Regions from separate parts of the Paenibacillus sp. FSL H8-0168 genome, predicted to be linked through region 1. Evidence: riboswitches for the same ligand, from Rfam matches in the RefSeq annotation. Region 1 holds a riboswitch; the other holds the start of a gene.
What was found. Region 1 has a riboswitch for S-adenosylmethionine ahead of MHI21_RS20685 (ATP-binding cassette domain-containing protein). Riboswitches for the same ligand answer to the same signal wherever they lie in the genome.

Region 1 (15,911 bases):
GTCTGATTTTGGGGCCATTTATCGGCGCTGTGCTGGGTGAGCTAATTGGCAAAGCCCCGCTGGACCGAGCTATTAAAGTGGGCTTTGGCTCTGTATTAGGCCTTTTTACCAGCACCGTGATGAAAGTGATTTTGCAGCTTGCCATGATTATTGTATTCTTGATTTGGGTGTTATGACTCGAGATTCGTTTTCGTTTATTATGATTTGCAGAGACAGAATCGACATGCGGCTCCGCACCGGTGATGGCTCAGGCCATGACTGTTTGTGCGGGGCTTTTGCATGCGTGTGAACAGCAAGAAAGAAGGGAACGCATTTTGTCCAATAAAGAAACATTCCTTAAAGGTACGCTTATTTTAGCCGCTGCTGCCTTGGTGGCCAGAGTGCTTGGTCTGGTACAGCGTGTTCCATTGGAGCATCTGCTTGGTTCCGTTGGGAACGCCTCGTTTACCATTGCGAACAACGCTTATTTGATGCTGCTCACAGTGGCTACGGCCGGTATTCCAAGCACATTGAGCAAAATGGTTTCAGAACGTTATGCACTGGATCGGCCTTCGGAAGCGCGACGTGTGTATCGTGCGGCTTTGATATTCGCGGCCGCGGCAGGCATTATCATTACAGCGCTACTGTATTTTGGAGCACCTTACTTTGCCGAGCATGTAGCGGGGGTTCCGCAATCCGCTTTGGCCATTCAGGCTTTGGCACCAGCATTACTGCTGTTCCCTGCCATCGCCATGATGCGTGGATACTTCCAAGGGCGCGGTAATATGACCGCAGGCGGTATTTCACAAATTGTGGAGCAGGTTGCACGGGTAGCGACCGCTATTGTACTCGCTTTTATTATTTTGAAGCTAGGTTATGGAGATCGCGAGGTTGCGGCCGGGGCCTCCTTTGGAGGTGTCATGGGAAGTCTTGGCGCTCTGGCGGTCATGTTGTACTACACGGTGAAATTGCGTCGCCAGGATCGACAGGATCGTCAAGATCAATTCCAAGAGGAAAGCTCCGCGCTACCGATGATGCGCATTTACAAAGATATTTTCAAGCTTTCCATTCCGATTGTATTGTCGTCTCTGACGGTTCCGGCGGTCAACTTTATTGATACGTCGATTGTGGTGAGACTGCTATCTGGTCAAGTCGGATTGGATCAGGCGACTACTCAGTTGGGTTATCTAGGCTCTCGGGCACAGAGTGTGGCGGGAATTCCCCCGATTTTGGCCATTGCGCTCAGCCAATCGCTCATTCCGATCATTTCAGCGGCATTTGCCCGTAAGGATGAGCAGCATTTACAAAATCAGATGACGCTGGCCCTGCGTATCTCTATTTTGACTGGAATGCCAATTGTGCTGGCTTTATGTGTAACCGCCTATTCTATTAATGGTTTACTGTTTAGCTCGCTTGGAGGCAGTGGTATCATCGCTGTTCTGACACTCGGAACGATATTCCAGATTACGATGATGACTTCTAATTCAATACTGATCGGTATGGGCAAGCCGCGTATTTCAATGGTTAATGTCATGGTCGGTATCGTCGTCAAGTTTGCAGCGAGCTGGCTGCTGGCTGGTTGGCTTGGGATTTACGGGATCATTGCCGCAACCGGATTATGTTTTCTCGTGATCACGTTGCTGAATTTGCGTGTGCTTAAAGGGATCGTCTCCTTTTCCATCATGGGCCGTCGCTGGGCAGGGTTCTTAACCGCAGTCGTCGTCTCGGGAGCTATCGGATACGGTGTAAATGAAGCCTGTATTCTGCTGGTGCATCTGATGCCTGCGCGTGTGGCCTTCTTCATCGCATGCTGCATTGCCGGAGCGACTGTACTGGTATGCTACTTGGTGTTGCTGGTTGTACTGCGCGTATTGCGCAGGGACGAGCTGGGCAACTACCCACGTATGTTGCAAAAGGTACTGCGCCCGTTAATGCGTCTACAGCGTGAGTCCATAGGACAACGAGGCTAAAAGAGTCCTCCAGTCTTTCAGTGGAAAGGTTGCAAGCTGTTATGGGCAACGTGGGCCATTGCTGTTTTTTGGATGCCATGGCGATGCTCATGGCGCATGGCAAATAACAGCGGTCGCCTTGGTTCGCTGAGATGTCCAAGTGTGGAGCCGTCCTGAAACCAGTCATACCGGGGGATTGGATCATAAGCTGTATCGGACCAGACGGCGTTCAGCTCCGGGCTGTACAGACGTTGTCCTGGCGGTAGCCATTTATGTGCTAAAAGCGTTGCACTTTCATCTGGAGAGTGCAACGCTTTTTGTTCATTCGGTGTGAACAATCCGGGCCAATAGTCGCTGCGTGAACCCGTATGCGGCACACTGTTAGCGAATGCTGATACCTGGTCCAGCACCTGCTGATGGCCGAAGAGCATAGCATAGAGACTTTTGCCAAAGCCGATCCGCTCATCCAAATGGCCGAAACGCTCCATCACTAGTCCAGCAAGTCCACCATTCAGCCCAAGTGGAAATATAACCTGATTAAGCTGGAGCCAGTCATGCAAATAAAAGCCCGGCTTGTGTGTCACAAATTTCTGAAAATACGGATCTTTTACCACACGTCCTTCAATATAGTTTTGTTCATTAATGATGAGCGCCACAGTCAACAGAGAGCTATCACGCCAAGCCCAGAAACGTTCCCAAAAGGGCTTCATAAATGGCGAAACGTGAAAATAAGGCAACAAATGAAAGCAACTCCGACCCAAATGGCGGCTGTGCATGTAGAGTTGCAACTGCGGATAAGCGTCCTGAAAAATAAGGGCGTTACAGCGCTCCAGTAGCCGATACAGCCATTCCTTTTCCTGTTCGCCGAACAGGTTGCTAATCAGTCCCCCTTTCAGATCGGTCATATTATAGCCGCCATTACGAGAAACCAGGTGGGCCAGTAATGCCCAGTGTAACTCCGGGTAGCCACGATAGCATTCAAGGTAAGCAGCAGTCCGAGTGACGTTGCTGCGATTCTCCTGTGCTGTATCGTTCTTGATACGCTCCAGCAGCTCACAGTCTGTTTCGCATAAGGGCATATTCAGAGAAGAGGGACGCGTTGCGGGTCCGTTCACCAGCATTAACGCTTCAGCTTCATTCATAGCGGCCTGTGCTGTATGATAATCCCACGCTAGTTCACGCAAGGGGTAGCGTAATTTGCGGGATTCGGTCCAAGCCGCCCGTTTGCCCTCCCAAGCTTCCTCTGCAACACGGGGAACGGAACCCAGTAACTTTAGCCCTCCTTGAAGCTGTCGAGATGCTGTATGGAGCCATTCGGTAAGAGACATGACTAAATAACCTCCTTTCCAACTGCAAGCATCCCCGTATCCTGCCAAGTAAGTTGGGTATGCTGTTAGGATGTCGTCGCTTATGTGGATTCTTAAGTATATCTTTAGTATGCCTCAATGAGAGGGCTTCCAATCGGCATGTGAGCAGAATGGGGGAGTGTGCAAAAGCTTCACTTGGCGTTACAATAGAAAGTGCAATCTTTTCAGCATAAAAAGAATTTAAGGAGGAATCATCCATGCAAAAAATCGTCTCTCATGAAGACTTTAATAAGGCAATATCTACTTCCGGCGTAACGGTGGCTGTATTTAAGGCGGACTGGTGTGGGGATTGTCATTTCATTGATCCGTTCATGCCTGATGTGGAACAACAATATGCAGATAAGCTTACATTAATTGAGATTGATGTAGAACAGGCTGAAAGCGTCAGCCAAGAGCAGAATGTATTGGGTATTCCTAGCTTTATCGCCTACAGTGAAGGGAGAGAACTGGTACGTCTGGTAAACAGACTGCGCAAATCCCGCGAGGAGATTGAGCAATTTTTGGATCGGGCTGTTGAAGTCCATGCGAGCTTGGCAAAATAATGAATGCTGTACATGCATGCATAAAGGTTCCAAAGTGAATTTTAAACATCAAGACATTCAGAAAGCCGCTTCCTTTCAAGGAGGCGGCTTTCTCACGGACACGTTCACATTTTGTCAACAAAGCTCGTATGTCAAGGAACGATATATCAGTTATAATTACTATAAGTGATCATTTCACAACATATAAAGTGAATAAATATTATATTTGGAAGGATACGGGTGAATTCTTTGAATAACAAAATCAGAATATTAAAATGGCTGGCACTCGTAACATGTATTGTCATGTTTTTGGCTACCTTCGGTGGAGGTGTAGTGACACGGACGGATTCAGGTCTTGGCTGTGGCCGAGAATTCCCGCTTTGCAATGGTAAGCTGGTTCCGGCACATACGATCGCATCCCTTATTGAGTTCTCTCATCGCTCCGTCAGTGCCATGGCCGGGATTCTTTCTATCGCCTCATTTGTTGGCTTTTTGCTGTTTATGAAGCATCGGAAGGATTTGCAGCTATTCTCGCTGCTCACGCTCATGTTTGTCATCATACAAGGTGCAATGGGGGCATTGGCTGTAATTTTCTCCCAATCGGCTGCAGTCATGGGACTGCATTTTGGCTTTGCGCTTATCGCCTTTGCCAGTGCGACTATGATGACGCTGGGGGCCTGGCAGGAGCACGCGGACTCACGCCACACTCCGCGTCTGATTGCTGGGCGTGTCAGTCGGGGCTATCGCAACTTTATATGGCTATCGACGATCTATACCTATATTGCTGTCTATTCAGGGGCGTTGCTTAGTCACTCGGTCATCCAGAAGGTTGTAAATATTGGGGGCTTCATATCTCCACTGCTGCTTCATCAGATTTCAGCCGGTCTGCTGTTCGTCATTATCTTGGCTGTGGGTCACTACTCATACCGTTATCACCCGAATCACCGAGATATCCGTATATTGGGTGTCGTATCGGTCTTGTTAATTTTGCTTCAAGTGGTGATTGGAATTATCTTGTTGTACGTCAACAGACCTGAAATCTACATGTTTATCGTGCTGGGACATATGCTGGTGATTGCATCGTTGTTCTCCATTTTAGCTTATCTGAGCTATCGTGTATGGCAATTGTCACCGGACCGCAAGCTTGTTCCGACCCAAGCACAACGTACTTAAGCATTTCATAGATCATAGTGAAGCGGATTTTTGCCCAAGAGGCGTTTAAACACGTATAATAGCATATAAGAAACAAACCAGGCCCACGAGTTTCTCGAGGGCTTGATTTGCTTAGGAGGAGTCGTCCAGTTGATCTACCAGAATTTGCGCCAATTTATTGAAGCGCTGCGTAAAGAAAATCATCTTAAAATCATAGAGGCACCTGTCGATCCTTACTTGGAGCTGGCTGAGATTCATCGAAGAGTCATTGAGGAAGAAGGGCCAGCACTGCTGTTCACGAATGTAAAAGGAACCCCGTTTCCTGTAGCCAGTAATCTGTTTGGCACGAATCGCCGTGTGGATATGGCTTTTGGCCCGCGACCAGAGCAACTGATGGATGCGATTGTCGGAGCCACCAAAACATTGTTTCCACCTACACCCAAAGCATTGTGGAATGAACGTGGCCTGATTAAGGACATGCTAAAAGTAGGGCTAAAAACAGTATCTCACAGCGAGGCCCCTGTGTTGGGAGTTCGCCGTACAGAGGCTCCGTTAGCGCCACTGCCTAAAGTGACCAGTTGGCATGAGGACGGGGGGCCGTTTATTACGCTTCCACTTGTGTATACCGAGAAGCCAGGTCAGTCCAAGGATCATAATCTGGGGATGTACCGCATTCAGATTTATGATGATCAGACGACGGGCATTCACTGGCAAATTCATAAAGGCGGCGGTTTCCATTATCATGAAGCGGAGCTGCGTAATGAGCCATTGCCTACGACGATTATCATTGGTGGCCCGCCTGCCCTGATTGCGTCTGCCATTGCTCCAGCACCGGAAAACTTGCCTGAGCTGTTGCTGGCTTCGCTTATTATGGGAGGCAAGCTGCCCATGACAGAAGACCCGCTTGGGGGTCACCGGATTCCAGCAGAAGCAGAATTTGCAATCAGCGGTTATGTGCCGCCTCATGAACGCCGTCCGGAAGGCCCGTTTGGCGATCATTTTGGATATTATTCATTACAGCATGATTTCCCTGTATTTCATGTCAAACATATGCATCACCGCAAGGATGCCATTTATCCGGCAACCATTGTAGGTAAGCCTCGGCAAGAAGACTACTATCTCGGTGAGTTTTTGCAACGTCTGCTGTCGCCTGCCTATCCGCTTGTGATGCCTTCCGTCAAGTCCCTGTGGGCGTATGCGGAAACGGGCGTACATGCGCTGGCAGCGGCAGTCGTACGTGAAAGCTACTCCCGTGAAGCGCTTGTATCCGGTTTTACCATTTTGGGTCAAGGTCAATTGTCGTTGACCAAGTTCCTGATGCTGACAGATCGAGTCATTGATTTATCTGACTTTAACCTGCTGCTGGAAACCATTCTGGAGCGATTTAATCCAGCAACGGATTTATTTATTTTCAATCACACGTCACACGATACGCTCGATTACACAGGTCGCAAGCTGAATCATGGTAGTAAGGCGATCCTGATGGGGATAGGTGAGCCTGTACGTGAATTGCCTCGTGCTTATGAGGGAGGCGATCTGCCGGGAATTCGTGAAATTAAGCCCTATTGCGGAGGTTGCCTCGTCGTATCGGGTGCGTCCTTTGAGCAGGAGCCTGAGCTGGCGGCACGTGTTTTGGAGCGATTAGCTGCAGGTGAGCAAGAGTGGCCGCTCGTCTTCATTGTGGACGATGCCAAAGAAGTTGTTCGCTCTCAAGCCTCGTTCCTGTGGACAGTGTTCACACGCTTTAACCCGGCTACGGATATGTACGCGGACAGCGAAGTGCGTTTGCATCATCTGAACTATAAGCTGCCGATTGTAGTGGATGCGCGTATGAAGCCGGGGTATCCGGATGAGGTGTTACCGCGTGAGGATATTGTTAAGCTTGTAGATCAACGATGGACGAGTTATTTCGCTTGACGCCCTAATTAAACCTACAGCCGGATTTTACATTTATAAGGAGGTGTAAGCATGATACGCAAGCTACTGGGTGAGCCGCCACGTGTGAACAAGGGCATCCTGCTAGATGCCATGAATAGCATGTCAGATATGTTGAACCTGCTGGAACGGCAAATTCAGGCTGGTGGAGATCCGACCCACGATTTTCGAAAGGCGGATATTTTGACACGCGGTCTAATGTCATCTCTGGATGAACTGGAGCAGAGCCATCATGCTGCCGCCTTTTTCCGAATGAAAGTGAAAGCCGGATACGCTGAAGATATGAGCGAGGATGAAAAATCCGATTATGCATTATATGTTTTCTTTTATAAAGATGGGTTTGTTCGGGTTTTCTCTATTTTGGATAAGCTTGGTAACTGGCTAAATGATCTGTGTGATTTAAAAACAGGGCAGTATAAGGCGCATTATTCGTATTTTACCGTGTTGCGGCAGCTCAAGTATCTAAAAATGCATCCTGTATTGACCGATAATTTAAATGATATCAAGGACACTTACAACGATGCCATCAATCGGCTGCGTAAGCGTCGGAATACGGAGATACACTATATGAATACGGAAATGCAGGATGATCTCTGGCAACGACACCGAGCTTTGTATGGAAAAATCCAACTGGAGGACCTCGATCACCATTTGGAAGATTTGCAGCAGGGCTTGGAAATGGTATGTCGATCGCTGTCAAACGCCTTTACTTATACTGCGAAACAATGGGAGAATCGGGCAGTACGCCCAAGAATATGATAGAAAATATCCTTTGACAAAGCAATGTAAACTATCTATACTGAAACCTAGTTTCAGAAAAATGCTTGAATTATGTTTTTTTATATAAACTTAACGGACAGCTAAAGCTGGAGTTTAACATATTTTTCTTATCCAGAGAGGTGGAGGGACTGGCCCGATGAAGCCCGGCAACCCGTTCTTTCCCGGTGTAATACACTGGGAGGGAACATGATGGTGCTAATTCCTACAAAACCGCTAGAGTTATAGCGATTTTGGCAGATGAGAAAAGGATCGCAAGGTGGGGCCCTTTTCATTCTGTGAAAGGGGCTCTTTTTTGTATGAATAAATAGCCATTTTATGCAATCCTGAGAGATAAGAACTGTTAAAAGGGTAAGGAAGAAGTGAAGGGGGTCGCAGCACGTTGATAGAGCTTAAGCAGTTAACCAAGCATTATGGCAAAGGCAACCGACGCGTTAATGCGCTGTCTGGGTTGAATCTTTCTATAAAGCGTGGAGAAATATTCGGAGTGATTGGTCACTCCGGGGCGGGGAAAAGTACATTGATTCGCTGTATTAATTTATTGGAACGCCCTACTTCAGGTGAAGTATGGGTAGACGGGGTAAACCTCACTACTGTGAGTCAATCCCAGTTACAAATGCAGCGCCGAAAAATCGGAATGATTTTTCAGCATTTTAATTTGTTGTCTTCGGCGACGGTATATGACAATATTGCATTTCCGTTGCGGCTGGTAAACACGCCCAAGCAGAAGTTGGACAAGAAGGTCCGTGAACTGCTGGAACTGGTGGGTCTGGAAGAACACAGTGGAAAATATCCGTCACAGCTCTCAGGTGGGCAGAAACAGCGGGTAGGAATTGCACGGGCGCTGGCTAGTGATCCTCATGTATTACTGTGTGACGAAGCGACTTCTGCGCTTGATCCGCAGACGACGGGGTCTATCCTGAAATTGCTGCTGGATATTAATCAGCGCTTTAATTTGACTATCGTGCTCATTACACATGAAATGCATGTCATCCAAAGCATTTGTGATAAAGTTGGCGTCATTCATCAGGGTGACATCGTGGAGCAAGGTCCGGTGGCGGAAGTATTTTTGAAGCCGCAGCACCAGGTAACCAAGGACTTTATCCAGCGGGAGTCAGAGCATCCCGAGGAGTTGCAAGCAGCGATTGCGGCAGCAGGTGGCGGCGAGTCGGCGCAGGTGGTGCGTATCTCCTTCTTGGGCAGCAAAACATATGATGCGATTCTGTCGCGTACGGCTCGAAGCACTGGTGTTGATTTTGCGATCTTGCAGGGAACCATATCTACCATTAAAAATGTACCCTATGGACAGCTAATCGTTCGTTTTGAAGGAAACCATGAGGATATAGAGCATACGCTGCGCGAAGTGTCTGGGCAAGGACTTGATGTGGAGGTGATCGGACAATGAGCGAACTTGATTTTTCACAAGTGAGTTGGGATGAGCTAGGGAATTCTACGCTGGAAACCCTTCAGATGCTTGGGGCATCCGCATTGTTCACCCTCATCATTGGTTTGCCGCTCGGCATATTATTGTTTCTGGCGAGCCGCTCCTCGTTGACTCTGATGAAGGTGATATACATTGTATTATCATTCATCGTTAACATTTTACGTTCCGTACCCTTTATCATTTTGATCGTTGCACTTATTCCTTTTACACGATCGCTGGTAGGTACCTCGACCGGGGTGCTGGGAACCATCCCACCATTGGTTATCGGGGCTGCCCCATTCTTCGCACGTCTTGTCGAAACGTCTCTGCGTGAAGTGGACAAGGGCGTCATTGAAGCCGCACAAGCGATGGGTGCCTCGACAGGACAAATTATCCGGCGTGTGCTGTTACGTGAGGCACTTCCGGGTCTGCTCGCCGCATTAACCATTACCGTCGTTACGCTCGTATCCTACACGGCAATGTCCGGGATGATCGGGGGCGGTGGACTAGGTACACTGGCTATCAACTACGGCTATTATCGTTATGAAACGGCTGTAATGATCGTTGCGGTCGTGCTGATGGTTGTATTGGTACAATTGCTGCAAATGGCGGGAGATCGCCTCGTGCGGCATTATACTCGAAAATAGGGAAAACATATAGATATCCTTATTGATCAGGACGTCTGCTCCTGAATATTACAAACTTATTGGAGGGGTAATAACATGAAGAAATGGGTATTGGCTGTATTAAGCTTGACATTAATTGCGGTGCTGGCTGCTTGTGGTACAAAGAGCACAACATCGGATACAAACAATGCGAACGAAAATACAGGCGGATCACCACGTGAAGTGGAGCTGAAAGTTGGAGCTTCTCCTGTGCCGCATGCGGAAATTTTGGAAGCAATCAAGCCTCAGTTGGAAAAAGAAGGGGTTCGCCTCCAAGTCGTTCAGTTTAACGACTATGTACAACCGAACGTTCAATTATTTGACAAGCAGCTGGATGCTAACTTCTATCAACATGTACCTTACTTGGATGTGATGAACAAAGAGCGCAAAATGGACCTGGTTTCTGTGGGCGCAGTTCATTTGGAGCCATTCGGTATCTACTCCCAAAAATATAAAAAGCTTGATGAAATCCCAGATGGCGCAACTGTAGCCATTCCGAACGATGCGACAAACGGAGGCCGCGCATTGCTCTTGTTGGAGAAACAAGGTCTGATCAAGCTGAAAGACGCAAGCAACATTGAAGCTACGGTAAAAGATATTACTGAAAATAAGAAAAACCTGAAATTCAAGGAGCTTGAGGCGGCTATGCTGCCACGTCAGTTGCCTGAAGTGGATATTGCGTTGATCAACACGAACTACGCTCTGGAAGCGAAGCTGAATCCAACGAAGGATGCACTGGCACTGGAAGATAAAGATTCTCCTTATGCTAACGTTCTGGTAGCACGTCCTGATAATAAAGATTCCGAAGCGATTCAGAAGTTGATCAAAGCTTTGCAATCTCCAGAAACTAAAAAATTCATCGAAGATAAATACCAAGGCGCAATTATCCCGGCATTTTAAGTAGGGAACAAGAACGCATTGCACGCAACCCCCAGATTCTCTTGAACAAGAGGACTGGGGGTTTCTTTTTGAATGGAGTTGTAGGGGAAGCTTAAATATTTTATACTTGGGGGTGACCGGTCTCTGTGAACAGGAGGAAAATTGTTGAGAGATAAAGTCGCATTCATAACGGGCAGTGCCAAAGGTTTAGGTAAAACGACCGCTCTGCGTCTGGCGGATGAAGGCTGTAATATTGCACTGAATTATGTGCATAGCCAAGCAGAAGCTGAAGCGCTTAAGCGGGTGATTGAGTCTAAGGGAGTACGCTGCTTGTCTTTACAAGGGGATATCTCTGTTCAGGAAGATATTACGAGGCTGATTGGTGAAGTACAGGATCGGCTAGGCGGAGTCGATATTATGGTGAACAATGCCGGACCGTTCATCCGGGAACGCCGTCTGTTTGCGGATTACAGTGTGGCTGAGATTCATGCCATGATACAAGGGAATCTGGTCGGTACCATGTTGCTGGATCATTTGGTATTGCCTCACATGCGTAGCCAGCAATGGGGACGTATTATTCATTTTGGCTTTGGTCATGCTGGAGAAGCGAGGGCTTGGCCGCATCGCGCCGTCTACGCAGCCGCCAAGGTGGGGCTGGTGTCTTTTACGAAGTCATTGGCTGTGGAGGAAGCTCCTTATGGCATTACGGTCAATATGATCTGTCCAGGGGATATTCGAGGAGCAAATAAGGAAATGTCAATCGCCGATGTCATCGGCATGCAGGATAAAGAGACACCGCGTGGACGTCCGGGGAGCGGAGAGGACATTGCGCGAGTGATCACCTATTTGTGTGAGGAGCATTCGGATTTTATAACAGGTAATATTATGGATGTATCGGGAGGGTTGGACCCCATTCGGCCAACCATATAAGCTTGAGTGATCCCTCAGACGCTGTAACACAAAAAAGAGTCTTGAGCTTCGTTACCGAAGTCAAGACTCTCATGATCATTATGCATCAAGCATTAGAATACTTGTACCACTTCTTGGACGCCGTCGACTTCTTCGAGAAGAGCACGTTCAATCCCTGCTTTCAGCGTGATCGTGGAACTTGGGCAACTGCCGCAAGCGCCTACCAGCTTCAGCTTAACGATGCCGTCTTCAACGTCAACCAGCTCAACGTCGCCACCATCGCGTTGCAGGAACGGACGAAGCTTATCCAGTACATCTGCTACTTCATCATACATTTGAACGCTTTGTGTTTCGCTCATTAGAATTCAACTCCTTTCCTATACCTTTATTATTATATTACAAAGCGGGCCAAATTAAAATGCCCGTCATCCAAAGCAGGTGAAAAAATGTTAAGACCTATTATTGAGTTTTGCACCAGTAATATGCATTGGGGTACCGATGAAATCATGTCCAAGCTGGAACAGAATCCAGATTATGATGTGATTGAATACGGCTGCCTAAGCAATTGCGGTCAGTGCAACGCCGAACCCTATGCGATGGTCAACGGCGAGATTGTATCCGCAGATTCAGCAGAGCTTCTGTACGAAGTGATTATGAACAAAATTAAGGAAGCTGAAGCATGGGGTAACCTAGATTTGGATTGAAATATAATGCTCTGTTAGCCAGTTTCTTTTTGTAGAGAATATACATCATGCAAGCACTCAAGAAACAAAGAAGACCTGCTCTGAGAGCGGGTCTTCTTTGTTTGTTTAGCATGCGGTTAGCCAAAATGGCGTTTGGACTTCCAGAGCACACCGCTTTTAAGCAGGCGTGGTACTCGTCCGCGCAATGAAGTACTACCCATAAAGCCATAGCCGAACCCGGCCTTCTTGCCAAGTGCGCCTAATGTACCGCGCAGCTTTAAAGGATGCGGGTGAGGCGTTTGGCCTTTCCACAGGTCGCGTACAATGTGTGCGATCTGCTCCCCTTGCACTTCTGCCGCTTGAGCGCTTGGAGAGTAGGGAAGACTCGCACAGTCTCCGACCACATACACCTCAGGATGATCCGGTATTTGATAATATTCGTTGAGCACGATGCGGCCCTGAGGGTCTTTAGGGACGGCTAAATCCTGCACAATTTTTACCGGCTGAATCCCCGCTGTCCATACCACTGCATCCGTTACAATTTGCTCGTCACGGTTATAAATAGCCCCCGGCTCAATACGGGAAACCGCAACATGATTCAGGGCATTAACCTGATGCTCCTTGAACCAAGCATGTACATAGGCAGACAAACGTTGCGGGAATGCCGACAGCACCCGCTCGCCCCGATCCATAATGGTAATATTCAAATCCGTGCGGCTTTCACGTAACTCCGCAGCAATCTCAACACCGCTAAGACCGCCGCCTACAATATGGACATGTCCATATGGCTTGATTTCGTTCAAGCGCAGATAGGTTTGGCGGGTATGGTTAAACGACTGGATCGTACAGCTGTGTTCTTCAGCCCCCGGTGTATTGTGAAAGCGGTCCGTACAACCCAACGCAATGACAAGCTGGTCATAGGACAAGGGTTCACCTTCCTGAAAATGGACCGTTTTATTCTCCAGATCCATCGAGGTGACCTCTCCATATTTGCGAATAAGACGTTGTTCATCTGGAAAATGCACCCGCAAATCAAAATCAGATACCGTACCTGCCGCAAGGGCATAGTATTCTGTTTTCAACCCCTGAAAGGGCATCCGATCCACTAAAATAACTTGAACATCGTCGGGAATGTGTTTATCCAGCAATTCTTTGGCAATAGTAAGGCCGCCATAGCCGCCCCCCAGAATAACGAAATTTTTCATCAAAATCCGCCTTCCTTTCGCTACCGTGTCCCCGGCAAATGGTCTGGTGTCTCGTTGATCTAACACAAGTTTTTGTTGTTATAAAACCCGAGAATCGGGCCTGCCTTTGGTAGGCAGACCAGCGTATTCCGAGGCAGCATGATGCTGCATGGTGTGTGTAATGGGGAGGAAATGCTCGCGGGAAATCTGAATCCGATATTACATTTATTCGAAAACTTCGATTTCGTTATAGAAGGTGTCCCGTTCTACAGGTATGCGTCCTGCACCTTTGACCAGCCAGATCAGCTCTTTACGGGTCAATCCGGCAGGAGTCAACGCACCTGCGGCATGGCTGATCTGCTCACGCACAATCGTACCATGGACGTCTGATGCGCCAAAGGTGAGAGCGACCTGCGTCAATTGCGGGCCAATATTAATGAAGTAAGCTTTGACATGGTCGATATTGTCCAGCATCAGGCGGCTGATCGCAATGGTTTTGAGATCTTCGTAAGCGGAGTTACGACGCATGATGTTGGCATTTTTGCTTTTCGGCTGCATGGACAGTGGAATAAATACCATAAATCCATTCGTTTCATCCTGTAATTCACGAATTTGCAGCATATGTTCAATACGATCCTGATACGATTCGACCGAACCGTACAGCATGGTCGTATGAGTTTTCATGCCGAGATTGTGGGCCGTGCGATGTACTTCGAGATAGCGGTCGACGTTGGCTTTCGTAACACGCATCTTCTTCCGATATTCGTCGGACAAGATTTCTGCGCCACCACCAGTCAGGGATTGAAGTCCAGCCTTTTGCAGCTCCTGAAGCACTTCTTTAATACTCAAACCGCTTATGCGTGTGAAAAAGTCAATTTCTGCTGCAGTGTAAGCTTTCAGTGTAACGTGGGGATACTTTTCATTTAGTGCCTTCAATGAGTCTACATAGTATTGGAAAGGCACATGATTATTATGACCACCGACGATATGAAATTCTCTTACCCCCGGATGGATGTGTTGCTCTACATAATCAATCATTTCCTGCCCGGACAACGTATAAGAGCCGTCCTCCCCCTGATCCTTGCGGAAATTGCAGAACGCGCAGCGCGCTTCGCATACATTGGTGAAGTACAGGCTCATGTTTTCGATAAAATAAACCTTTTTTCCGTTCTTGCGTAAATTAGCTTCGTTAGCCAACTGACCCAGTGTGAGGATATCGTCAGTTTCATACAAATATATACCGTCTTCAAGGTTCAAACGAATACCGTTCTGTACCTTTTCTACAATTTCCGCCATTCTGCGGTCTGTAAAAGGTGTAACTAATGTGGACATGCCTATTCCTCCTTCAAGTTGCTCTGTGCGAGGCTGTCCGCCAAATCAGCGGCACAAGCGCTAAGTGCGCACAGGATGTCCCGTTCCGTCGGTAAGAATCCGGCAGCGCGGATATACGATATGTGAAAAATGTTACAATGCCAGGCTACAATGATGAATATCTCAAAATATCGCCTTTGAAATGACAAATTTCCGACAGTTTCTTTTACACACTCTTCACCTATTATAAACCTCACACCACTGGTGTTCAATACAAACGAATAGAAAAACAGGTCTTTAAGCCTGTAAGGGAAGGACATTCCATGACTTGAGCACCTGCAAATAGTGGAGTATACTGAAGGAGAACATGAAGTAAAAGAGGAGGATGGAGCTATGATTAACATCACCGATTCCGCTGCTGAGCGTTTGAAAGATATGCTGGAGCAGCAGGAAACGCCGAATATGTTTTTGCGTCTGGGTGTTACGCCGGGCGGTTGCACTGGATTCTCGTATGCAATGGGCTTTGACGACAACGAGACGGATCAGGATATATATATGAACGTACAGGATATGAAGATTGTAGTGGAAAAGGAAAGCATCCGCTACCTGGACGGTCTGGAAATCGACTTTGAAGAGTCCGGAATGTCAGGCGGCTTTACGATTCATAACCCGAATGCTGTAGCTACATGCGGCTGCGGTTCAAGCTTCCGTACGGCTACGGATGCCGGAAAACCGAACGAAGAGCCTTGTTAATTAAGGTTTTTCGAGTAGTGGTCTGAATTATAGAAGCCTAAATGTCAGGATGGTTCCCTAAAACATGTGTTTAGGTTGCGGATAACGGCCTTTGTAACGGGATTTTACTCGTTGCGGAGGTCGTTTTTGTGTTGTTTCTTCTGTCTAATATCATCATTTGCTTTTGAAATACCGATATAACATGGAGTTTGGAGAACTATGTTCTACATAAATTTTACCTAAAGGAAGTGGAAAGAGATGTTAAGAAAGAAATGGCTTATCACCCTGTTGGTTGCGGTGGCACTGTTTTTTAGTCAATCCGCATTCGCGGCAAATACGTTTACTGATGTGAACGGGACAAAATATGAGTGGGCTGCTGAATCTATTCGTTCGATGGTCGACAAAGGTGTTGTCAAGGGCTATGCGGATGGCACCTTCAAGCCAG
Region 2 (15,911 bases), 2.8 Mb from region 1:
TGGTTTTTCGGAAACGATTCATGTGGCGGAAGCTATCGGCGCCCTGTTGGTCGGTCTGGTACTGGCCGAAACGGAACATGCCAAACGAATCGAGCATTTAATTGTTCCTTTCCGCGATTTCTTTGGTGCCCTGTTTTTCTTCAGCTTTGGACTATCCATCGATCCACTGTCCCTGGGAGGAAACGCGATATGGCTTGCGCTGGTAGCAGTCGTCCTCACGTTGTTTGGTAACATTTGGGCAGGAATGCTGGCTGGGCGTACGGCCTCCTTATCTCCCAAAGCGTCAGCAAATATCGGTCTGACCATTGTGGCACGGGGTGAATTTTCGATCATCATGGCCAACTTGGGCAAAGAAGGCGGTTTGCTTGATATTGTTCAGCCCTTTGCAGCTATCTATGTACTCATACTGGCGATTCTTGGACCACTTCTGACAAAGCAGTCAAAACCTATCTTTAATATGTTAAACAAAATATTTAAGTTCAAGGACCCCCGCCTACGAAAGGAAGAAAGTAACTCGGCATAACTGCAAAAGCTGGATACGACAATCCATAGGAGGGAAGGCTATGCGGCACGCTGTAAAACATGCCGAAACTCTATGAGGCGGCTTGTAAAGCCCGCTTCAGGAGATGCGAGAAGGTTCCCTGTCTTTTATACGGTGATTGGTGGAATTACAGCATCCGTCGGTCTGGAATTGTTTTTACATCCGCATGATATGATCGCTGGAGGTGTCACGGGGATCTCCAGACTCATGTCGCTTTATACACAGGAGCATTTTGGGTTACTGCTATTCGTTTTGAACTTGCCACTCATGTTGCTGTATTCTCTGTCTACTCACAAACCCATGCTGCTTCGGGCACTACCTGGCTTGTTCGCCTTTTCGGGCTCAGCCATTATTCTTTCGCCTTTTCCGGCAGTGAGTGGCCATCCGGTCGTATGCGCTTTGGGCGGCGGCATCTGTATCGGTCTTGGCGCAGGGCTGGCAGCTCGTCATGGTGGTCTGCTCGATTCACTAGGACTTAACGAATCTGACGATGGCCGTCCATCCACATTGTTGCTAACACACCGCAAGATTCCATTAATACAGATTGTTATGCTGTGTAATGGTCTGCTGCTCATTACAGCCGGCTTTGTGCTAGGCTGGGAGCCAGCTCTCTATTCAGCCTTATCCTGCCTCGCCGCCTATGAAACGACCCGGCTGATGTTTACCGGTCAGACGCGTATGGTTTGTGTTGTCAGCAAGAAACAGCAAACCGTCGAGGATGCCATATATCGCAGGCTGCGTATACACAGCACACCTGTTGGAGGCTCTGCACAGATAGAGGGTAAAATTAAAAGCGAATCTGAGGATAAAAAAGAACAAATGGTCATCGTTTACAGCGTTCATCTGTTGGATTTGCTGCGTTTTAAGGCAGTCATCCAAATGGCTGACCCGCAGGCTGAGATCATGTATATGAAACGATGGAAAACATAGCAAAGTAACACATCAAAAAACGCTTATCTACACTAATCCTTATACATAGATTAGTGATGGATAAGCGTTTTGTAATTAACAATATATTAACGGATATTAATTTTGCATGATAAAATCATGTTCAATACTGCTGGCACTGTCAAAAGTACGAATAATATCATAACGGGTATTGCGCTGCGCTGGAATGTGACCCGTCTCGCGGATCAACTGTAAAATGGATTCGATGTTAACCTTATACGTTGCGCCTGCAGCGGAAACTACATTTTCTTCAATCATGGTGCTGCCGAAATCATCGCAACCGTAGTATAACGATTTTTTACCGATTTCAGGTCCCATAGTTACCCATGAGGATTGAATATGCTTGATGTTATCCAATACAAGACGACTGATCGCAACGGTCTTCAGATATTCCTCTGGCGTCTGGCGTTCCTTCTTCAGATTGGTGTTGTCTGGCTGGAAGGTCCAAGGAATAAAGGCCAAAAATCCTTCAGAATTATATTTGTTTTCAATGCATTCATCCTGAGCATCACGAACACGCAACAAATGCAGCGCACGCTCCTCCATCAACTCGCCAAAGCCGATAACCATCGTAGCAGTTGTGTTCATCCCAACCTTGTGAGCCGTTTGCATGACATCCATCCAATCACGCCAAGAACCTTTGAGACGGCTAATTTTGCGGCGTGTGCGGTCATCCAAAATTTCTCCGCCTCCGCCCGGAAGCGAATCCAATCCAGCTTCATGAATGGCTCGAATCGTGTCTTCCATGGATAGACCGGATTTTTCCTTCATTTTGTGAATTTCAGCTGGCGAGAAGGAGTGCATCGTAATATCGGGAAAACGCTCCTTAATAGCTTTCAGCAAATCCGTATAATAACTGAACGGCAGATTGGGATTTACACCGCCTTGCATTAGAATTTCGGTGCCACCTACCTCCTGCGTTTCCTTGATCTTCTGAAAGATCACCTCATCCGGCAAAACATAACCTTCATCGGAACCCGGTCTACGGTAAAAAGCGCAGAAGCGACAGTATACGTCACATACGTTCGTATAGTTAATATTTCGTCCGATGACGAAGGTTTTAATGGGATCGGGGTGCATGCGATTCATGACTTTATTCGCCGCGTGACCTATTTTTTCTACCTCGTCTGATTCGAACAAAGCAACGGTATCCTCTAAATTCAGGCGTTCGCCGCGTAGGGCTTTATCTAAAATATGGTCGATTACACTCATGGTGTATCCTCCTTCGCTGTCACAGGGCGACGAAATGAACGACAGGACTTATGAACGAGAATGCTTTCACAAACCTGCGTTCGAACCCTGCCGTAATGTATGTTCATGACTGGCCTTGTATGTTGTCTGTGCTATTTAGCATAGTAAAACCTAATGATAATACTAACATATCTTTAGGTAAGGAACCATACTTATTCCCGCTTCTTTCTGCTTTTCACCTAGGAAAACAGGCAACTGCCAAGCTTATCTCAACATTGCGTATAGCCAAGAAATAACAAAACAGGACTGAAAGTGCCTTTTTTCACACTGTCCTTCATGCCATTCTTATAGAAAACAGCAAGCCTCCTGAAATACTGGAAACTTGCTGTTTAGTGCTGTACATATTTGCTCCCGGCGTGAAAACGACAAAGATGCTGCGGATGTGCTAACGCTCTAGCGCAGCGCCTCATCCAGATCACTGATCAGGTCGTCAATATCCTCCAAACCTACGGAGAAACGAAGTAGTCCGTCCGTAATCCCGCGCTCCAATCGTACACTATAGGGCATAGCCGCATGTGACATCATCGCCGGATACGACAAGATGCTTTCCACAGCTCCCAGGCTCACCGCTACAATTGGAATACGTACGCGACTGAGGACTTCTTTTGCACGCTCACCAGAACCCACATCAAACGATATCACTGCACCATAACCGCTGGATTGACGCTCATGAACTTCACGCCCTGGATGATTTTCCAGACCCGGGTAGTATACTGCCTCAATGTCGTTGCGCTCGTTCAGCCAGTTAGCGAGCTTGGCTGCACTCTTTTCGCTGTGAGCCATACGAGCCTCCAGTGTCTTCATACCGCGCATGAGCAACCATGACTCCTGCGGAGCCAGCACGGTACCCAGTCCATTTTGGAGCTGCTTGATTTGTCTCCCGAGCGATTCGGTACGCGCTACCGCAAGTCCTGCCAGCACATCGCTGTGTCCGCCCAGAAACTTGGTCGCACTGTGCAATACAATATCGACTCCCTGCTCAATCGGACGTTGATAATAAGGTGTCATAAAAGTATTATCCAATAAAGTTAAAAGTCCGTGATCCTGTGCCCAAGAGGTTATTCCTGCTACATCGGTAATTTTGAGTGTCGGATTGGACGGGGTCTCCATATATACAGCCCTTGTATTCTCCTGCAACGCCTCTTTCACAAGGTTGAGGTCCGTCATGTCGACGAAGGTCGTTTCGATATTCATCCGTTTCAAAATGGAGGTCAACAGTCGATATGTTCCCCCGTATACGTCCTCGGAAACAATGACATGATCTCCAGCGGATAAGAGCATAAAGGTAGTGGAGATGGCCGCCATACCTGACGCAAAGGCAAAGCCGCACGCCCCGCCTTCTAATAAAGCGATATAATCCTCCAAAGCTTGTCGTGTCGGATTACCTGAACGGCTATAGTCATGCTGTGGAGGATTAAAAATATCATGATGGTGAAAGGTAGAAGCTTGATAGATCGGGACGCTCGAGGCCCCCGTAACGCTGTCAATTTCAGAACCAAAATGCAGTAGCTTGGTAGCGAACTTCCGCTCTTTGTTCAAATCCTGCCCGATCCTCCTCGCATCCTCTATCATTGCAGCTCCCCTCCTTCTACTTCTTGACGTGCCGCTTCCAACGCCGAACGCAAATCTTCAATGAGGTCGTCTGCATGCTCAATGCCTACGGAGAAACGCAACAGCCTGTCATCTACCCCGACAGCATCCCGAATTTCTGCTGGTATATCCGCATGTGTCTGCACAGCGGGATAGGTCATTAACGATTCCACACCGCCGAGACTTTCTGCAAACGCAATGAGCTTAATGTGACGAAGCAAAGGTTCCACATAACGAGCATCCTTTACTTTAAAGGAGAAGATACCTGTATTTCCGCTGGATTGTTTATTTTGAATCTCACGGCCTGGGTGGCCTTCGAGAGCTGGATAAAATACTTCCGCCACCGCCGGATGCGTCAGTAAATAGTTAGACAGCACTGTTGCATTATGCTCATGTCGGTCCATACGCAGCGCTAACGTCTTCATCCCCTTCATCAACTGGTAGCAGTCACTCGGGGAAAGCACCGCTCCTATGGAATTGTGCAGGAAGGAAATTTCAGCTGATAGCTCTTTGCCTTTGGTTACGATCAATCCTGCCAGCACATCGTTATGTCCGCCCAAATATTTGGTTGCGCTATGTACCACAATATCCGCGCCCAGTTCCAATGGCCGCTGGAAATATGGTGTTAGCAGCGTATTATCTACAATGGTAAGCAACTGATGTTGTGATGCCCATTCGGCAACCGCTCGAATATCAGTAATCATCATTAACGGATTTGTAGGCGTTTCTATGAATACGGCTTTGGTATTCGGTCGACATGACTGTTCGAGTGCTTCAAGATCGTTCGTATCCACATAACTCGCTGTTACACCAAATTTAGATAAAATACGCTCCAGCAAACGATATGTCCCGCCATACAGATCCAGCGATACAATGAGATGATCTCCCTGTCCAAACAATGCAAATACCGTTTGCAGCGCCGCCATACCTGAGCTGCAAGCAAAGCCTGCATCACCAGATTCAAGTGCAGCAGAAGCCTCTTCCAGTACCTTTCGCGTGGGATTGATCGTCCGAATGTAATCAAATCCTGTGCTTTGACCCAGACGGGGATGGCGGAACGCCGTAGATTGGTAAATCGGGTAATTAACAGCCCCGGTTACTGGCTCCTCTACTGAACCGATTTGTGCCAATCTACTTTCGATTTTCCACTGTTTCTCACTCATATGAATCCTCCTGTTAACTTCCATAGTGGGTGCTATAACCAATCCTGCAAAAATGGATGTCAAAGACTATACTGCTGCGCTACTGCAAGGTGGTACTGTACAAGGGTAAACTACAAGCCCCTTTTTTAAATCTGGGGCCCGATATCGTAAGGTGTCTCTTGGTATACATAATAGTTCAGCCAATTCGAGAATAATAAATTGGCATGCGCCCGCCAGATTGAGGGCGGTGTGCGCTCAGGATCATCATTAGGAAAATAATTTTTGGGAACTTCAATATCCATTCCTTTGGCCACATCGCGGTCGTATTCCCATTTCAATGAAAGCGGGTCATATTCAGAATGCCCAGTTACAAAAATTTGTTTACCGTCAAGCGTGGCTACGAGGTACACTCCAGCTTCCTCGGATTCGGATAAAACTTCTAATTCGGCGATATGATCAATATCTTCCCGCCGAACCTCCGTATGTCTGGAGTGAGGGGCATAAAACAGTTCATCAAAGCCGCGTAGCAATTTTACTTTAGGTTTAATCACGGTGTGTGGAAATACGCCAAAGCATTTGTAGTCGAGCCCGTATTTCGGGACATTGAAATGATGGTATAAACCTGCCTGTGAGGCCCAACAAATGTGCATGGTCGAAGTTACATTCGTTTTCGTCCACTCAAAGATTTGCCGGATCTCCTCCCAGTAGTTCACATCCTCAAACTCAAGCTGTTCAACCGGAGCTCCTGTAATGACCATGCCGTCAAAACGACTGTTCTTGATCTCGTCAAACGTTTTATAGAACATATTCAAATATTCTTGCGATGTATTTTTGGATACATGAGACTTCATGTGCACCAGCGTGACGTCCACTTGCAGCGGCGTATTGCCGACCAGGCGCAACAGTTGGGTTTCCGTTGTTTCCTTCGTAGGCATCAAATTCAAAATGGCGATGCGCAACGGACGAATATCCTGATGATAAGCCAAGCTTTCATCCATTACGAAAATATTTTCGCCCTCCAGCACTTCCTTGGCAGGTAGTGTATCTGGAATTTTAATCGGCATGTAAACTCACTCCTTGTTCGGTAAGTTTTGCGAAAATCGTCCTGCTGAGATGCCGGGCATATAATAAAAAGACCTTTCTCTGGTTAGAGAAAGGTCATATTTGTATCCATATGCGCCTCTCTCATCTGTCAGGGCAACGCTCTTTGTACAAAGCGCGCGTCCTGCAAGAATTAGCACCGTGCGATTAAAATCGCCGGTTGCCGGGTATCATCGGGCTAGTCCCTCCACCTGCTCTTGATAAGATTTCGCTATATTCATTTTGGGTTCACAAAGTTCTTGTTGTTCACTTTAATGCATCGGCTGGGCTTCGTCAAGATGGGACTTTCAAATTTGTGCCCTGCAATCACATTTTGTCTACCTTTTCCATAGGTTAAATCATATCCCTCCTATCGCTGAAGCTCTTGCCACTACTGTTGATTTAGCCCATGATTTTGCGCTTGAAAGGCCGTAGGCCGAGCGTTATACTATACAAGTGCTATTAGGCAAAAAATATGGAGCAGTAGTGCAGATTTGAGTGTTTCCTGCGATACTGTGGCAACCTAAAAAGAACATTTGAGAGGTGAATCCGGAATGGAAGGCGACCCGAGTCCGAGTAGGCGGCGATCCCTGAACAACAGCATAGGAATGACTTCAGCTTGCCGAAAGACGGGACGCCAGGCTCTGCATGCTCCAAAAGCCTCCGGCTTTTGATGGGAGTGCACGCTTACCCGCACCGGCTAACTGGCTAACTGAGTTCATTCCTTATGCTTAAGGTAAACGTATTTCCGTTACGACGGAGCATAAGGAGTGACATATATGAAAATCCGTTTGGTCAACAACGGGGTTTTTACCCCTGTCGAAGAAATTGAAATGGCGCTTACTGCACCGGCAGAAGGTTTTTATTGGATTGACGCCGATGTCGATGATTTGGCAGTGCTACAACCTTTATTTTCCATGCATGATCTTGCTGTTGAAGACTGTTTGAGTGAAGAAGAACAACGTCCGAAGATCGAAATTTATGAAAGCCATTATTTTATCGTTGTAAATAGCATTCGTTTTGATGATGAAGAAATATTTTTGCGAGCTTTGAACATTTTTCTCGGCCGCCATTTTATCATTACGGTGACCAAGCAGAAAATCAATGAGCTTCGTACCCTCAAGCCTATGCTGTGGGAGCAAGAAGTCAGCCAGCCTGACCGTTTTATGTATCTGCTGGTCGACTTGATTGTTGACAACTATTTTCTGGTTGGTGACCGGATTGAGGTCCGCATTGAAAAGCTGGAAGAAGATATTCTAATGCATACGAAAAAGTCGCATTTGAACGAAATCATCGGCTTACGCAGTGAGATTCTGTGGCTGAAAAAGGTGCTGGGTCCGCAAAAGGAAGTCATCAATACCCTAAACAAACGGGATTTGCGGCTCATCGACGATCAATTGCAAAAATATTTCAGCGACATTTATGAAAATGCTGTGAAAATTTCGGAGACTTTTGAAACTTACCGTGATTTGATGGGTAACCTTCGAGAAGCTTATCAATCCAGTATCGCCAATCGTGCCAATGAAATTATGCGTGTGTTTACGGCAATTACGACCGTATTTATGCCATTGACGGTCATTACCGGAATATATGGGATGAACTTCGATAATATGCCTGAACTTCATACACGTTATGGCTATTTTGTCGTCATTGGTATTATGGTGGCACTAGGTGTTAGTATGTTCTGTATTTTCCGCAAGAAAGACTGGGTTTAAAAAGAAAAGGGGAAAAAGTACGGAGTTGGATACCTATTTCGATTTTCAAGCTTGATCATAAAAAGCAGCAGCCGTGTCCTATGAGGAACTGGCTGCTGCTTTTTAGTCTGTTGGACCCTGAATGTACTTTAATAACTTTAGCTTTATCCAATCAGTTCTATATTATCCAACATGTCGGTCGGGTACCTGCTGATGGCGAAACCGTATACGGATCAGACGCAGACGCTCATAAATTTGATCCAGTCCTGTTTCTGTCGCCTTTTCTTCCCCATACACTTTCAGCATGACGGGCTTGAGCAGCGTATCCCCCAACTCTTCATAAGCAGACCAGATGGCTGCCTGCTCCTCCTCAGATACATTCACCAATTCCTTGCGGATCAGCTTCTCCATATTAATGCCATCCCTGTCCAAATGCTCCACAGCTTCAATCATTTCTCTACGATGCAAACCTGTCTTCATCCCGATATGCTCCAGTGAAAGACCGTCCGAAATGCCTTCGATAATCGTTCTAGTTAGGCTGAATTTGTTCAGCTCCTGCCTGTACTGGTTCTCTTTTTGCTTGTATAGCCATGACAAAAAAACTTCTTCTTCCAGCGTCTCTGTTACCCAGTTCAACGGAAATGGCGTGGTCCGGTCATTTTGAGTCGTAATAGCCAATAGCTCCGTCCCATATTGCGACACCTTACCCTGACCCATACCAGGCAGCTCCAACAATTCTTCTTCGGTATGGGGAAGATAGACGCTAATGAGCCGAAGCAGCCGATTCGTAGCGATAAAATAAGGCGCTTTTCGTTCCGTTGCTGCTTTTTGCCGTCTCCACATCGTCAACTGCTCATACACTTCATCACGTGGAAACAAATCACTGTAGCAATACAGCTTTTGCAGCGTTTGTCCTCGTCCTGATGATCCTTCTTGCTCATGAAATACGCCATGGATTAAGGGCCTGTAGCCCTCAGCCATTTTGAGCGCCAGCTCATGACGGTATACATGCAGTAATTCCTGCCACAAGCTGCCCTCATACCAAAGGTCGTCTATACTTTCATCCGGGACATGTTGTGTGCTCCAGCCTGCACTCCATCCCCCTTCATGTTGCCCAATCCATACCTGAGCAAAGTCCTCATAGCCCTGTTCATTCCGTTTGGACAAGCGATTTAAAAATACAATCTCCATGATTTCTTCCTCCCTCATATCGTTGAAAGACAGTCCCGCACAACACAAAAACGCAAAAAAAAGCACCTATCCTGCGTATTCGCAAGAAAGGTGCTTCCCTTTTTGAGCCGTACTATGCTGTTGCCTATATAATAACCGTACCTTGGAGTGCCGTCAACCATAAATTCTAATGATTCAGCTTTTCCTTTGCCAATGCCAGAGCACCGCACAATCCAGCATTGTCACCCAATCCCGGAGATACGATATATTGCTCAATATCTGTTGTCAGACTCGAATGCTGTACGTATCCGTTCAAAAGTTCTTGAAGCTTGGTACGAATGAGCGGGAACAGTTGGTCCTGCTTCATCACTCCCCCGCCCATAATAATTTTTTGCGGTGACAGGATTAATACATAGCTCATTAAAGCCTGTGCCAGATAGTACGCTTCCATTTCCCAGGCTGCGTGATCGACAGAAAGTTCATGTCCTTTAACCTTCCATCTTTTTTCGAGCGCAGGACCTGCTGCCAGTCCCTCCAAACAATCTCCGTGATAAGGACATGTCCCCTCGTAAGTATCTTCTGGGTGACGACGTACCAGAATATGCCCCATTTCCGGATGGGATAATCCATGTATCAGCTTTCCACCAACCAAAGCACCCGCCCCGATGCCTGTACCTATCGTAATATACAGACAGTTGTCCAATCCCTTGGCGGCACCCCAAATAGACTCACCAAGTGCTGCTCCATTCACATCCGTGTCAAACCCCATAGGCACGTCAAAATGCTGTTTCAGTTTGCCAATTAAATTGTAATTTCCCCAATGTGGCTTTGGCGTTGTTGTAATATAGCCATATGTATCACTGCCTTCGATTGGATCAATCGGCCCGAACGAGCCTACACCCAATGCTTCAATGCCCTTGCCTTCAAAAAATGCGATGACATTCTCCATTGTTTCTGCTGGGGTGGTCGTTGGAAAGCTTGCTCTTTCCAGTACCTCCCCATGTTCGTTGCCAATTCCACATACAAATTTGGTACCGCCTGCCTCAATTGCTCCCAATACTGTCATAGTTGCTGTTGTCCCCTTTCAATAATCCGGTTCTCTCTCCACTATATTCACCTGAAATGTGCCCGAGGTCAATCCCCTTATCGCAATTGTATATAATCCTTCACATGACTATACAACTCCCTTGACATAACGGTATAAAAATAAGGACACTAACGCACCTAGCGTCAGCATCCCTATAAACTTACTTCACTTAAATTGTCCGTATCAAGCCTAACAGCTTCATTATGATCCGGTTGCGACACCCATCAATGTACACAAGCTTTTCATTTCAAGCTGCTCAAACTTGTCTACAATTTGCACGTGATCCAGCGTCAGCAGACAGCTATCCAAAGCACATGCTACAGGTACACCGCAGTGAATTTCAGCAAGCTTGCGTGAAAGATGCAGCATATCCAAATCACTCTCAATTTTTTTACGGACCGAGGGTGTTAATTGATCCAAATTCTCCAGGATGCCTTCAATAGAGTCGTATTCCTGCACCAGCTTGAGTGCCGTTTTCTCACCAATACCTCGTACTCCTGGATAATTATCGCTTGCATCCCCCATCAGGCCTTTAAGGTCCACCACTTGGCGTGGTTTAAGCCCTTTTTCAGTCAGCAGGGTCTCCGGGGTGTATACCATATAATTGCCGTGCCCTTTTTTCATAATAATGACCCGTGTCCGATCATCCACTAATTGAAGTAAATCATGATCTCCCGAGAGAATCATTACATCCATGTCCTCATTTTGCGAATAATGGCGTGCAAGCGTACCGATACAATCATCGGCTTCAAAACCTTCCGCTCCAATGTTGGGAATGCCGAGGCTGTCCGTCACTTCCCGAATCAATGTAAATTGGGGAATCAAATCATCTGGTGCGTCGGCACGGTTTCCCTTATACGCAGCAAAATGTTCCCCACGAAATGTCGTTCCGCCCATATCCCAGCAGCAAATGACGTGTGTAGGATTAAACGTTTGGACTGCATCCCAAAAATATCGAATAAAACCATATATGGCGTTCGTTGGCACTCCAGCTTTTGTACGACGGATATAACCGTTTGCGGCGGTTGCATAATAAGCGCGAAATAGCAGGGCCATGCCGTCAACCAGCATTACGGATTGTTCATTGCGTTGTGTCACAGATTGTATTGCTCCCATTCATCATAATATTTAACCCCCACAGTATAACATATCGTGGGGGTTAATTGGGCGTTATTGAGCTCCCCATGTGCCCTCAAATGTTTCCTCTTTGAATCCTACCGTTACTTTGTTACCGTCGGTTACAATCGGGCGTTTGATTAATCTTCCATTCGAGGATAAAAGCGAAATTTGCTCTTCACGGCTCATGTCTCCAAGCTTATCTTTCAGCTTTAACTCTTTGTACACCTCACCGCTTGTATTGAAAAACTTTTTCAGCTCCAGCCCGCTTTTGCGAATCAAGTCTTCCAATTCCTCCGGGCCGGGCGGTTGTTCAAAAATAGGAATAAGTTCCGTCTCATGTCCCTTGTTTTGCAGCCATTTCACTGCATTACGACAGGTACTGCATTTAGAATACTGATATACTTTCAGTTGGCTCATCGCTAGATTAACCTCCATTTGGTTTTCATCGCTTATTTATATTTTATTCTGAAAGATATTGCGCTCTTAATAGCTCCTGCATTTCAGCCATATCGTCAGGTAGAGGAGCATAGAACGTCAGCCGCTCCCCGGTAACAGGATGCTCCAAGGATAGCTCTGAGGCATGCAGAGCCTGTCGAGGCATCCTGGCATCAAGCTGATCATATCGCTCACGTTGCGCAGCATCATCAGGTGTAATCCGATACATTTTATCTCCGATCAACGGACAACCGATATAAGTCATATGCACTCGAATTTGGTGCGTACGCCCAGATTCCAACTTTAGCCCAATGCGACTTCCCCCGTTCCACACTTCCTCCAGCTTATACAGCGTAAGGGCAGGATAACCATCCGGGGTCACCATACGTAAATGCGGATCATCCGGGTTGCGGTCAATCGGTCCGTCTACCTTTCCTATCTGCAGCTCAGGGTGCCCATGCACCAGAGCCGTATAGCGCTTATCCACCGTTCCCGCAATCATCTGCTCAGAAATATGCTGGTGTACATACGGATTTTTGGCTACTACCAGCACACCCGTCGTCTCTTGATCAAGACGATGAACAGGACGAAACCGGAACAGTTCTCCCTTGGCCTGCCAATAATGCACAACCCCATTAGCCAGCGTTCCTGTGTAATGACCGTGAGTCGGATGGACAATCATGCCCGCCGCCTTGTTCACCACTAACAGATGTTCATCCTCAAACAATATCTCAAAAGGAATGGGTTCAGGTAAAATATCATCAGAACGCTCGCGCTCCATGCGAATTTCTACTCGATCCCCGGACTTTACCTTTACGCTGATGTACACACGTGTCCCGTTCAGCATAATACCTTGCTCGGTCAGCTTGAGTTTGGATATTAACTTTCGAGAAATGTTCATACGTTTTTGTAAAATAGTCTTCAACAGCATGCCCTCCTCCTCAGGAGGGATCGTATATACGATAGGTTCATAATACAAGCTCATCACAAATTCCCGGTTGCCTCCTTATTTGCGGAACACTTTTTTGCTGCGCACATATTCGACATCGGGCACACCCTGACGGACATTCGCTGTACGAGCAACGGCAAAGAAATAATCAGAAAGGCGGTTCAAATACCGACGTACCGCCGGATTAATATCCGTATGTTTACCTAGTGTAACAGCACGGCGTTCCGCGCGTCGGCAAACTGTACGGCAAACATGAAGCGTTGAGGATAATGTGCTACCACCCGGTATAATAAAACGCTCCACCTTCGGATTTTCCTCCTGACATGCATCAATCCAGCCTTCCAGACGCTCTGCCAGCTCGTCTTTCACCTTATATTTGCTTTCACTAATTTTAACAAACGCCAAATCCGAACCACAATCAAACAGCTCCTGCTGTATTTCTTCCAATTGAGTCCGAATATCCGTAAACTCTTCCCCTTCGGCAAAGCTGATCGCTTGTCCTACAAAGCTGTTCAGCTCGTCAATTGTACCGTATGCCTCCACACGATCATCATCTTTGGACACTCGACCGCCGATCACAGAAGTTTGTCCTTCATCACCTGTTCTAGTATATATGCCCATTTCATTCCATCCCCTTTATCATTCCGTAAGTGCTTTCAGCACCTTGATGGCTTCTTCCTTATTGCTTGTACGAGGCGGCACGGTAGCAAATAATGTTTTGGAGTTATATTTTAGCTCCTTAAACATCTTCATCTGCTCCACCGGAATTCCGAACAAATGAGTTTCCTTGCTTACATCTGATCCTTCTTCCTCCTGCCCCTTCTTCTTAAATACGCCGCCCTCGAACACGCCCCGAGCGTACGTCTTCTTGTCAAAAGCATCATCTAACGGCAGATTCGAGCCATTCTGTCCATACAGCTTCATGTCCTCTTCCGGCAAAAGAAACAGATCATGCTCCCCGGCCGCATATTCTACAACCAGCTTCTGCTGGTTATACAGCGGACTGACCGAAATCTCAATGGTCGGAGCCTGTTCGCCCAGCTTATCCTTAAGCTTTTGTGCCAACTCCTCACGGATGACTGAGGCATCCCCTTTATCCATAATAAAAATGGAGAAGCTGTCCTTGTCCCGTCCCCCACATCCAGCCAATAATACAAGTGCAAGCATTCCGATGATCCATGGCGATAGCCTTTTTAGCCCTGCTCTCATATGTACGCCCCCTCTTCCATGCCATTAATATATCATAAGTTGTGAACGCAAAAAAAGAAGGCCCGACGGCCTTCTTCTTACATTTGGCTGACTTCATACGGTTAAACCTTGCATTCCGTACCATACAGCTTCATATATTCATTGATTTTCAAATCGAGCTTGCAACTGATCTGGATAACAAGATCAGAGGTGAAGGACTGCTCTTCCTGAAACGTCCGCATCATCTCATTGCGCAGGAACAAAATTTCATCTTCCAGGGAAATGTCGTATCCTATTGAACTAGATGAATTATATCCAACATATGACATGAGCATTCCTCCTACAATTGAAAAATTGAACTTCCTGCTTCCGATTTCAAATTATAGCATAGAAATTTAGAAATAAAAGACTATTTTTTATGAATTACCCATAAAAAAATAATTTTAACCTTCTTTTCTTACTTTTTCTACAAAATGACCAATCCGATCCAGTGCCTCCGTCAGCTGAGCAACAGAAGTCGCGTATGAGCAACGAAGATAGCCTTCGCCTCCCAAACCGAACACATTACCCGGTACAGCCGCAACTTTAGCCTCTGCCAAAAGACGCTGTGCAAATTCATCTGAGCTGAGTCCCGTGCTTTGAATACTAGGGAAAACGTAAAAAGCCCCTCTTGGCTCATGGCACTCCAGGCCGATTTCCCGGAACCCTTCAACCATCAGACGGCGACGCTGATTATAGGCTTCTACCATACGATCTTTCTCACCCAAACCATTCCGCAAGCCTTCCAGTGCCGCAACTTGACCCATAGAAGGCGCACACATTACGGTGTACTGATGGATTTTGAGCATAGCGGCAATCAGATCTGGATGCCCGCATGTATATCCAATACGCCAGCCTGTCATGGCGAAGGCTTTGGAAAAACCACTGACGAGAATCGTACGATCCATCATACCAGGCATAGCGGCAAAACTGACATGCTTCTCTCCATAATTCAATTCAGCATAAATTTCATCAGAAATGACGATCAAATCATGTTTTTCCACGACTTCGGCAATCGGAAGCCAATCTTCATAAGTCATCGTAGCTCCAGTTGGATTGCTCGGATAGCATAAAATCAGCACCTTGGATTTAGGTGTAATTTTTGCCTCCAACGCCTCAGCTGTCAGCTTGAATTCATCCTTAGCAAATGTTTCAATACCTACTGGAATCCCGCCTCCAATCGAAGTGATTGGAGAATATGAAATGTAGCACGGCTCGGGCACAAGAATTTCGTCGCCAGGTACAATTAACGCACGCAAAGCAAGATCAATCGCCTCGCTTCCCCCAACGGTTACGATAATCTCATTTTTGGGATCATAACGGACTTCAAATTGCTCATTCAGATAATCACTAATCGCTTCACGCAGTTCTGGCGTTCCCGCATTAGACGTGTAGCTGGTAAAACCTCGCTCCAATGAATAGACACAGGCTTCCCGCATATGCCAAGGGGTTGTAAAATCCGGTTCGCCTACACCAAGGGTAATAATATCCTTGTTGCCACCCACCAAGTCAAAAAACTTACGAATACCCGAAGATGGGATCTCGCGCACCAACGGGGACAAATAGGAACTCATGGCTTTGTTGCTGTCGGTAAATGCTTCTGTTTTGAGATTCATCATGATCTTCCTTTACGGCGAAATCATCAGACGATTATCTTCCTGATGGTCCTCAAAGATAA

Region 2: linked by a shared signal. The riboswitch ahead of metA (homoserine O-succinyltransferase) and the one ahead of MHI21_RS20685 (ATP-binding cassette domain-containing protein) in region 1 are both predicted to bind S-adenosylmethionine.

The regions. Positions count from the first base shown of each region.
Region 1 covers NZ_CP151948.1:4,667,926-4,683,836, reverse strand. Annotated here, with positions in the region: gene MHI21_RS20720 (DUF456 family protein) at 1-176, shown strand, start outside; gene MHI21_RS20715 (polysaccharide biosynthesis protein) at 315-1,949, shown strand; gene MHI21_RS20710 (DUF2515 family protein) at 1,967-3,256, opposite strand; gene MHI21_RS20705 (thioredoxin family protein) at 3,493-3,837, shown strand; gene MHI21_RS20700 (COX15/CtaA family protein) at 4,057-4,989, shown strand; gene MHI21_RS20695 (UbiD family decarboxylase) at 5,119-6,885, shown strand; gene MHI21_RS20690 (Cthe_2314 family HEPN domain-containing protein) at 6,937-7,662, shown strand; SAM riboswitch class I at 7,788-7,927, shown strand; gene MHI21_RS20685 (ATP-binding cassette domain-containing protein) at 8,063-9,085, shown strand; gene MHI21_RS20680 (methionine ABC transporter permease) at 9,082-9,750, shown strand; gene MHI21_RS20675 (MetQ/NlpA family ABC transporter substrate-binding protein) at 9,826-10,668, shown strand; gene MHI21_RS20670 (SDR family oxidoreductase) at 10,813-11,577, shown strand; gene MHI21_RS20665 (NifU family protein) at 11,670-11,915, opposite strand; gene MHI21_RS20660 (YuzB family protein) at 12,003-12,260, shown strand; gene MHI21_RS20655 (NAD(P)/FAD-dependent oxidoreductase) at 12,377-13,444, opposite strand; gene mqnE (aminofutalosine synthase MqnE) at 13,649-14,755, opposite strand; gene MHI21_RS20645 (iron-sulfur cluster assembly accessory protein) at 15,128-15,487, shown strand; gene MHI21_RS20640 (S-layer homology domain-containing protein) at 15,725-15,911, shown strand, end outside.
Region 2 covers NZ_CP151948.1:1,641,296-1,657,206, reverse strand. Annotated here, with positions in the region: gene MHI21_RS07680 (cation:proton antiporter) at 1-523, shown strand, start outside; gene MHI21_RS07675 (YitT family protein) at 596-1,471, shown strand; gene mqnC (cyclic dehypoxanthinyl futalosine synthase) at 1,568-2,701, opposite strand; gene MHI21_RS07665 (aminotransferase class I/II-fold pyridoxal phosphate-dependent enzyme) at 3,134-4,312, opposite strand; gene MHI21_RS07660 (PLP-dependent transferase) at 4,309-5,493, opposite strand; gene metA (homoserine O-succinyltransferase) at 5,619-6,536, opposite strand; SAM riboswitch class I at 6,655-6,780, opposite strand; gene corA (magnesium/cobalt transporter CorA) at 7,332-8,267, shown strand; gene MHI21_RS07645 (HRDC domain-containing protein) at 8,430-9,437, opposite strand; gene MHI21_RS07640 (ROK family protein) at 9,604-10,482, opposite strand; gene MHI21_RS07635 (5'-3' exonuclease H3TH domain-containing protein) at 10,705-11,601, opposite strand; gene MHI21_RS07630 (arsenate reductase family protein) at 11,674-12,039, opposite strand; gene MHI21_RS07625 (RluA family pseudouridine synthase) at 12,083-13,042, opposite strand; gene MHI21_RS07620 (cob(I)yrinic acid a,c-diamide adenosyltransferase) at 13,064-13,627, opposite strand; gene MHI21_RS07615 (hypothetical protein) at 13,646-14,215, opposite strand; gene MHI21_RS07610 (aspartyl-phosphate phosphatase Spo0E family protein) at 14,317-14,523, opposite strand; gene MHI21_RS07605 (aminotransferase class I/II-fold pyridoxal phosphate-dependent enzyme) at 14,638-15,849, opposite strand; gene MHI21_RS07600 (Lrp/AsnC family transcriptional regulator) at 15,862-15,911, opposite strand, start outside.